DNA from 2 places in the Photobacterium makurazakiensis genome. Region 2 is predicted to be linked to the other one. Evidence: riboswitches for the same ligand, from Rfam matches in the RefSeq annotation. Region 2 holds a riboswitch; the other holds the start of a gene.
What was found. Region 2 has a riboswitch for thiamine pyrophosphate ahead of thiC (phosphomethylpyrimidine synthase ThiC). Riboswitches for the same ligand answer to the same signal wherever they lie in the genome.
Positions count from the first base shown of each region.

Region 1 (4,533 bases), on a different contig from region 2:
TCATCGGGCAAAGTTATGCCATAGTCATTTTCTAGGTCTTCAACACTTCGGTATCCATCGACACTTTCAACTTCAGCGCTAACTACAGCAAATACTTCAGCTTTTCCTGTCAGAGTATTTTTCACATCATCTTCATCGCAACCCAAGAGCGCTAACACTGTCAGTAAAATAATTCCTTTTTTCATAACCGTCCCTATTAATAACCATTACTTTAGAGTCAAACACTTACAGTTTAGCCACAAAACAATGCAACCCCCATACTAAAAAGTCACATTTTTAACATTGATTAATTCACCCGTTCGTTTTTTACCCTTTATTTTGCAATTTCCTGTGATCTTAACCGTGATTCCTTCCCTTCTATTTATTTGCTGTCATAATAATAAACAGAACAGTTACCTGTATGGTATACACCCACCATTACACATCTACGGACACCCTTATGAGTATTGAAAATATTGTTAAACAGCGTTCTGGCGAGAAATGTGAACTTTGTGCATCTGCTGACAACCTAAGCGTTTATGAAGTACCAGCCTCTCCTGATACAACCGCTGGTAGTTGTGTAATGGTATGTGGTACTTGCCGTACAGAAATCGAAGATGCAGAAACATTGGATCAAAACCACTGGCGTTGCCTAAACGACAGCATGTGGAGCCAAGAACCTGCAGTTCAAGTTATGGCTTACCGTATGCTTAAGCGCCTTTCAGCTGAAACATGGGCTCAAGATCTTCTAGATATGATGTACATGGAAGAAGATATGGTTGAGTGGGCTGAAAAAGGTATTGCTCTTGCCGAGCTTGATGCAATTAAAACGCTAGATGTTAACGGTACAGCCCTACAATCTGGTGATAACGTTACTATCATCAAAGATCTTCCTGTTAAAGGCTCAAGCCTTGTTGTTAAACAAGGTACAGCGGTTCGTGGTATCCGTTTAACTGACAACCCACTGCATGTAACAGGTAAAGCGGCAGGTACTAACATGGTTATTATCGCAGCTTACTGTAAAAAAATGTAATTAGCCTTAGCCATCTAACATTTACCCTTCCGATATTTGAAATTTGGCTAACGTGGGAAAATGGGCGGCATTTATGCTGCCCACTTTTTATTCTACCTATAGCTAAATACGCTACCTGGCAGACAATAATGTTAATCTTATTTGCTCATTGTTTCTAAACGTGGTTACAATAACGCGTTATATCAATTAATTAATGTTTCGTTAGTCGGGGAGCTTAGGCTGAGACCACGTTGTGGGACCCGTTGAACCTGATCCATTTAGCAATGGCGTAGGGAACTAGCACACGTGTCTCATCACTACTCTGTATTCAGAGTCCAATATTGACACCTGCTACCCTCCGCTTTATTCATTTAGGGGTAGTTATGGGCAACGCCAAACCATCAAAAACACCAATCACATTGACTATTGCTGGCTCTGACAGCGGTGGTGGTGCCGGTATTCAAGCTGACATTAAAGCGATTTCAGCAACAGGTGGCTATGCCTGCTCTGTTATTACTGCTTTAACAGCACAAAACACCCAAGGCGTCACCGGCATCTTCGGTATTGACCCCACTTTTGTAGAACAGCAGCTTGATGCAGTTTTTTCTGATCTCGACGTTAAATCAGTCAAAATCGGCATGTTAAGCGATGCAAATATTATACGTGCAGTTGCCAGTAAACTTCGCCAATATCAGCCAAAGCACCTTGTTATCGACCCCGTCATGGTCGCAACGAGTGGTGATCTTCTGCTCGAGCAAGAAGCAATAGAAACCCTCAAAACAGAGTTGCTTCCACTTGCCGATGTTATAACACCGAACCTGCCTGAAGCCGCTGCTTTACTTGGCACTACGCTTCCAGAAACAGAGCAAGACATGTCTGCAATGATTGACGGACTGCGTAGTCTCGGGGCTAAATCAACGTTACTGAAAGGTGGTCATCTGGAACAAGATGAAAATAGTACTGACCTACTCATCCTAAGCAACGATGTTATTCGAATGTCTACGCTACGTATTAATACACGTAATACACACGGTACAGGCTGTACTCTTTCAGCAGCTACCGCATCATTCCTTGCCCAAGAATACTCGCTGGTTGATTCAGTGAAACATGCTAAATCATACATTACGCAAGCGATCACACACGCTGACGAGCTAGAAATCGGTTCAGGCCACGGCCCTGTTCACCATTTCTTTGCTGGTCATTTCAAGCCTGAATAAATAAAACAGTGATGACGATGCCTGAACCTGTAATCAATACAACAGGACTCGCTAGCAATATCGGTGTTGCCTTAAAAAAGGCAACCCTCCGTTATAAAGATGCTGCCGAGCCATTATTTTCTGCACTCAGCTTAGAGCTGCCTGCTGGTAAATGGACTTGCCTACTTGGAAAAAGTGGGTGTGGTAAAACAACCTTACTTCGTCACCTTGCTGGGTTGCTTGAGGATAAAGTGGAATGGCAAGGTGAACTCAAGACATCTAATAACACTCCCTTATTAGGTAATGTGGCTTACATGGCACAACAAGATTTACTTTTGCCATGGCTCAACGTTATTGACAATGTTTGCTTAAGTACCCGCTTTGGGAACAAACATCCCGCAGATATGTCTCGCGCAACAGCATTACTTGACGCTGTAGGGCTAAAAGATTACGCAAAAGCGACCCCGGATCAACTCTCTGGCGGTATGCGTCAGCGTGTAGCACTTGCACGTACACTTATGCAAGATAAGCCACTGGTGTTAATGGATGAACCATTTTCAGCCCTTGATGCTGTAACACGCTATAAGCTGCAAACGCTCTCTGCTGAGTTACTGCAAGACAGAACTGTTTTATTAATCACTCATGATCCACAAGAAGCTCTCCGTCTTGGTCATAATATCCATATTATGTCTGGAAGCCCTGCCTCACTCGTACCATTAGGTGTTCCAAGCTCGTTACCTCCACGCCAGTTTACCGCTGAACTCGCTAGCCACCAGCAGACGATTATCAACCAATTGGAGCGTGATTATGGGTAATCAATCAACACAGAATATCCAAGATGATTCAACGGTAGCATCTCCTTTGTTAACGCAGCAGCAACACACGGCAAATACAGGTTTAAAGGAAGTTAACCATTGGTCTCAGCACCTTTTACGCATTACGGTGAGCGTATGTGTGATTTTTGGTTTATGGCATGCCATCGTTATTCTTTTTGAATTACCCCCTTTTATATTACCCGGCCCTGTTGCCGTATTAACGAAACTGGTTGAGCGGTTTGATATCCTTTGGCAACACACATTAGTAACCGGTACTGAAGTTATCTTAGGTTTATTCTTGGGTCTCTTTTTAGGATTGTTTTTTGCCTTACAGATGTTGCTCTTTGCTCCGCTTCGCCGCTGGCTGCTACCCATATTGATTACCAGTCAAGCAATACCTGTCTTTGCTATTGCCCCAATACTCATGCTATGGCTAGGGTATGGCATGGCGTCAAAAATTGTCATGGCAGCAATGATCATATTTTTCCCCGTCACAACGTGTTGCTACGACGGTTTACGTAACACTCCTACTGGCTACCTAGATTTAGCCAAAACCATGGGTGCCACACGCTGGCAATTATTATGGCGTATACGCTTACCAGCCGCTTTACCTGCTTTAGCTTCCGGTATTCGCGTTGCTGTCGTCGTCGCCCCTATCGGTGCCGTTGTTGGTGAGTGGGTTGGCTCGAGTGAAGGCTTGGGTTATCTGATGTTACAAGCTAACGCGCGCATGTTTGTTGACGAAATGTTTGCCGCATTATTCATTTTGGCTTTCTTTTCTATCAGTTTGTATTTTGCTGCTGATTTAATACTAAGAAAGGCCATACCGTGGCAAGACAAATAACATGACAAAAACAGTAAATAAAAACACAACATTGCTTAATCAAAAGGAATAGTGAATGAAGACCCCAATAATTCGCGTTATTACCGCACTCGGTTTAACCGTTGCCTCATTTAACGTCGCTGCTGAAAAAGTAACGCTAATGCTCGACTGGTTTGTGAATCCAAACCATGGCCCAATCATTATTGCCCAACAGAACGGTTTATTTGCCGATCAAGGGTTAGAGATTGAAATTCAAGAACCAGCCGACCCAAGTGTGCCAGACAAACTGGTAGCTGCTGGCAAAATCGATTTGGCTGTTTCTTACCAAAGTACGCTCATTTCGAGTACCGCAGCAAAATTACCTGTTGTTCGTTCAGCAACACTTATTGCAGGGCCTTTAAACGCACTAACAGTACTGAATAAGTCTGGCATCAAGAGCCTAAAAGATTTAGAAGGTAAGAATATTGGCGTCGCCATTGGCGGAAGTGAAGATGCAACCATCGGTACAATGCTTCGTTCTGAAGGCGTATCAATGGACAGCGTGAAAATCATTAATGTTGGTTGGGCATTATCATCATCATTAGCATCGGGGAAAGTCGATGCCATCTGGGGTGGATTACGTAACTTTGAACTCAATCAGCTTGCAATCGAAGGCTACGAATCAACGGCGTTCTACCCTGAAGAGCACGGTGTACCGCCATATGATGA
Region 1 is NZ_JAKJSJ010000034.1:43,399-47,931, reverse strand. It holds gene L4D09_RS16070 (hypothetical protein) at 1-185, opposite strand, end outside; gene L4D09_RS16065 (PhnA domain-containing protein) at 440-1,012, shown strand; TPP riboswitch at 1,209-1,304, shown strand; gene thiD (bifunctional hydroxymethylpyrimidine kinase/phosphomethylpyrimidine kinase) at 1,375-2,208, shown strand; gene L4D09_RS16055 (ABC transporter ATP-binding protein) at 2,226-3,002, shown strand; partial or broken gene L4D09_RS16050 (ABC transporter permease) at 3,133-3,846, shown strand; gene L4D09_RS16045 (ABC transporter substrate-binding protein) at 3,902-4,533, shown strand, end outside.
Region 1: another riboswitch for thiamine pyrophosphate. It lies ahead of thiD (bifunctional hydroxymethylpyrimidine kinase/phosphomethylpyrimidine kinase); the one in region 2 lies ahead of thiC (phosphomethylpyrimidine synthase ThiC).

Region 2 (4,533 bases):
CGACTCATTGGTTAGCGCGAAAATTTAAGCTGAATGAAGCTGATACTCGATTGATGCTGATTGCTGGGGTTGCCGCTGGATTTGGTGCTGTATTCGGAACACCGCTCACAGGGGCCATTTTTGCTCTCGAAGTACTCGCTATTGGCCGTTTGCGTTATGACGCAATTATTCCTGCACTCTTTGCTGCTATTTTGGCTGATGTTGTTTGTACCGCTTGGGGGGTACACCATACTCACTACCGAATTGATTTTCTCGAAACCATTACTATTTTTGAACATGCTGTGAAAGTAGATTTATTTTTGGTGGGAAAGATTGTATTGGCAGCAGTCGCTTTTGGCCTTGCTGGTTATTTGTTTGGTGAGTTAACCCATGCCTTTAAAGACATATTCAAAGCAACATTGAAGAATCCATACCTAATTGTTGTTGTTGGGGGATGCATCGTGATTGCATCAGTACAGCTTATTGGCAATTATGATTATATTGGCCTTGGTGTGTATTCAAGCCGTGAGGGTGGTGTCAGCATACTCAGCGCCTTTCAGGACGGTGGGGCTGAGTGGTATAGCTGGTTGCTGAAGTTAATACTCACTGCAGTGACGCTGGCTGCTGGCTTTAAAGGTGGAGAAGTCACACCATTGTTCTTTGTGGGGGCTACGCTAGGTAATACATTAGCGTGGGTATTGGGGGCACCAGTTGATCTGTTCGCCGCTTTAGGCTTTCTCGCGGTATTTGCCGCCGCAACCAATACACCGCTTGCATGTACTATCATGGGGGTTGAGCTGTTTGGAGCTGATCATATGCTGTATTTTGCGATTGCTTGTTATACGGCTTATTACTTCAGCGGCCATACGGGTATCTATTCATCACAGCGCGTTGCGGTACCGAAGCTATTTGATTTAGACGGGGCTCCTAAGATCACTCATAAACTTGGTGAACTCCGTGAGACGCACTCATCTTTGCTGAAAAGCTTAGTAAAAAAATATAAATAGTGCTTAGCCTTATCATCAAGGCTGTCAAAATAAATGCGATTTTTGTTAACAAAGTATCAGTTTTATGTTTCGTTCACTTGCCGGGTATTAATCGATTACATATACTGACCTTTCAACTTGTCGGAGTGCCAATTGGCTGAGACCGCATTGCGGGATCCGTAGAACCTGATCAGGCTAATACCTGCGAAGGGAACAAGAGAAAATCTTCTGATAATGCTGTATTCGCAGCTGCAGTTCCAGATGATGCTACATTCCTACATGTAGCCTCTTGTTTAAGCACCAATCCGCCAAGCAACTTCCCTACTATGGAATGATAGGAAATTGCTATGACGAATCGCAAACAAGCGAGACTGGAAGCTAAACAATTTATAGAGTCACTAACTGCCCAACCGTACCCTAACTCTCAAAAGGTTTATGTTACAGGTAGCCGAAATGATATTCGGGTGCCTATGCGTGAAATTACGCTAGCCGATAGTTTGGTCGGTGGAACAAAAGATGAGCCTGCTTTTGAGCCGAATGAACCAGTCCGAGTCTATGACACCTCTGGTTATTATACTGATCCTGAACATCAAATAGATATCTACAGTGGTTTACCTAAATTACGTGAAAGCTGGATAGCCGAACGAGGTGATACTGAGCTATTGGATGATCTTAGCTCCGCTTATTCAAAAGAGCGGCTAGCTGACGATACACTGGATGAATTACGTTTTGGTGAGCGTTCTCGTGTACGTCGTGCTGTTACTGGCTCCAATGTTACTCAGCTTCATTATGCTCGAAAAGGGGTCATTACTCCTGAAATGGAATTTATCGCGATCCGTGAAAATATGGGACGAGCGAAATACCGTGACGAAGTACTGAACCAGCAACATCCTGGCATGCCCCTTGGTGCTAATTTACCCCGAGATATTACCCCAGATTTTGTACGTCAAGAAGTCGCAGAAGGGCGTGCCATTATTCCATCGAACATCAATCACCCCGAGTCAGAACCCATGATTATCGGGCGTAACTTTCTGGTGAAAGTAAATGCCAACATTGGTAACTCATCGGTGAGCTCTTCGATTGAAGAAGAGGTTGAAAAATTAGTGTGGTCAACCCGCTGGGGTGGCGACACGGTGATGGATCTATCGACGGGACGCAATATTCACGAGACCCGTGAGTGGATCATCCGTAACAGTCCGGTACCGATTGGTACAGTACCTATGTACCAAGCGCTCGAGAAAGTGAACGGTATTGCTGAAAACCTCAATTGGGAGGTTTTCAGGGACACCTTACTCGAGCAAGCTGAGCAAGGCGTTGATTACTTCACCATTCATGCCGGTGTACTACTTCGTTATGTACCAATGACGGCTAAACGGGTAACTGGCATTGTCTCCCGTGGCGGCTCGATTATGGCGAAGTGGTGTCTGGCGCATCACCAAGAAAGCTTTTTGTACCAGCATTTTCGTGAGATCTGCGAAATATGTGCCCAATACGATATCGCCCTATCTTTAGGGGACGGTTTGCGCCCTGGCTCAGTTGCTGATGCCAACGATGAAGCGCAGTTCAGTGAGCTTCGTACACTGGGTGAGTTAACGAAGGTTGCATGGGAATACGATGTACAGGTGATGATTGAAGGTCCTGGTCATGTGCCTATGCATATGATCAAAGAAAATATGGAAGAGCAACTAAAGCACTGCCATGAAGCCCCTTTTTATACGCTTGGCCCACTCACCACTGATATCGCACCAGGTTATGATCACATTACTTCTGGTATTGGTGCTGCGATGATTGGTTGGTATGGCTGTGCCATGCTCTGCTATGTCACGCCGAAAGAGCACTTAGGCTTACCGAATAAAGATGATGTAAAAGTAGGACTGATCACCTACAAACTGTGTGCACATGCGGCAGATTTGGCGAAAGGCCACCCCGGCGCCCAAGTCCGAGATAATGCGCTTTCAAAAGCGCGCTTTGAATTCCGCTGGGAAGATCAATTTAACCTAGCTTTAGACCCTGTTACAGCAAGGGCCTATCACGACGAGACACTACCTCAAGAATCTGGAAAAGTTGCGCATTTTTGTTCTATGTGTGGCCCTAAATTCTGCTCGATGAAAATCTCACAGGAAGTTCGCGAATATGCTCATGGCCTTGAACAAGACGGTGACTTGGCTATTCAGCTACTGGACGATCCGCTAGAGGGGATGCAGCAGAAATCGGATGAATTCCGCTCGAGAGGCAGTGAACTCTACCATCCTATGCAAGAGGAAAACTAATGAGCACTTTGTGTTTACCCGATCACCTGACCCCGCTATTAATGCATATTGAGCCTCTATTGGCGGTGGCTGAACAATATCAGTTAGGCGAACCCGTTCGTGTGGGAAGTAGTGAGTCGGCAGTGGTAGACATGCATGTTGATCAGCGACCATTAGGCATTGCTTTTAATGAGCAATGCCTAACGAGTGATGGGTATACAGTGCGTGACCAATGGGTTACGCCTTACCCGAGTGTGTCTGAGCTGCAACAAGCGGTTGCTGCTCAGCCTAAGCTGATCATCTGTAGCTTGCCCACAGAGCGTGGCTGTGTGGATATTTGGCATCACAATGGTGAGGCGCGGGCAGTGTACTGCCACGATGCTGGTGCGAGTGAGCCGCAACGTGCGATGTTGCTAACTGCTTTAGCATTAGATTACCCATTAGAAGATGCGGTTACATTAGCGCGAGCATATGCCCGAAGCCATGCTAGTGCGGCTTGGCCAATGGGACGTGAGTTGTTTCCTCGTCCTTTAACGGCTAACCACCCCGAGGTGGATGCACTTGGTTGGGTAAGCACAGAGGTGCCTGTTACCTCATTTGCGAAAACAGATCCGCAGAAATTGGCCTTGTATCCGGTTGTCGATACCGCTGAGTGGGTAGAGAAAGTGCTAGAGCTGGGAGTGAAAACCACTCAGCTACGGATAAAAGATCCTTCAGAGCCGTCATTGCCTGCGCAGGTAGAAAGAATTATTGCAGCAGGTAATGCACATCAGGCGCAGGTATTTGTTAATGACTATTGGCAACTCGCCATTGAGCATCAGGCTTATGGGGTGCACTTGGGGCAGGAGGACTTGGAAACCGCTGATCTGGCTGCAATCCAGCAAGCTGGTTTGCGCCTTGGTTTATCCACCCATGGCTATTACGAAATCCTTCGAGCCATTGAATTTGCCCCAAGCTATATCGCCTTAGGTCATATTTACCCAACGACGACTAAAGACATGCCATCTAAGCCACAAGGACTGAGCCGTTTAGCGCTATACCAGAAGTTAATTGGTGACACTTTTCCGACTGTGGCTATCGGTGGTATTGATTTATCTCGGGCAGAAAATGTCTGGCAAACCGGTGTTAGTAGCGTGGCGGTAGTACGTGCCGTGACTCAGGCTGAAGATCCGCAGGTTGCGGTGGATGCTTTTAATCAAATACTGCTTCGTCCAGTATCACATTAAGGTTGCTTGATATGCTAACTGATCAGGAATTTCTGCGTTATAACCGCCAAATCATGTTGCCTGAAATTGGGGAGAAGGGGCAAGAGCAACTAA
Region 2 is NZ_JAKJSJ010000013.1:1,728-6,260, forward strand. It holds gene L4D09_RS05530 (voltage-gated chloride channel family protein) at 1-986, shown strand, start outside; TPP riboswitch at 1,098-1,195, shown strand; gene thiC (phosphomethylpyrimidine synthase ThiC) at 1,313-3,235, shown strand; gene L4D09_RS05540 (thiamine phosphate synthase) at 3,235-4,440, shown strand; gene L4D09_RS05545 (HesA/MoeB/ThiF family protein) at 4,452-4,533, shown strand, end outside.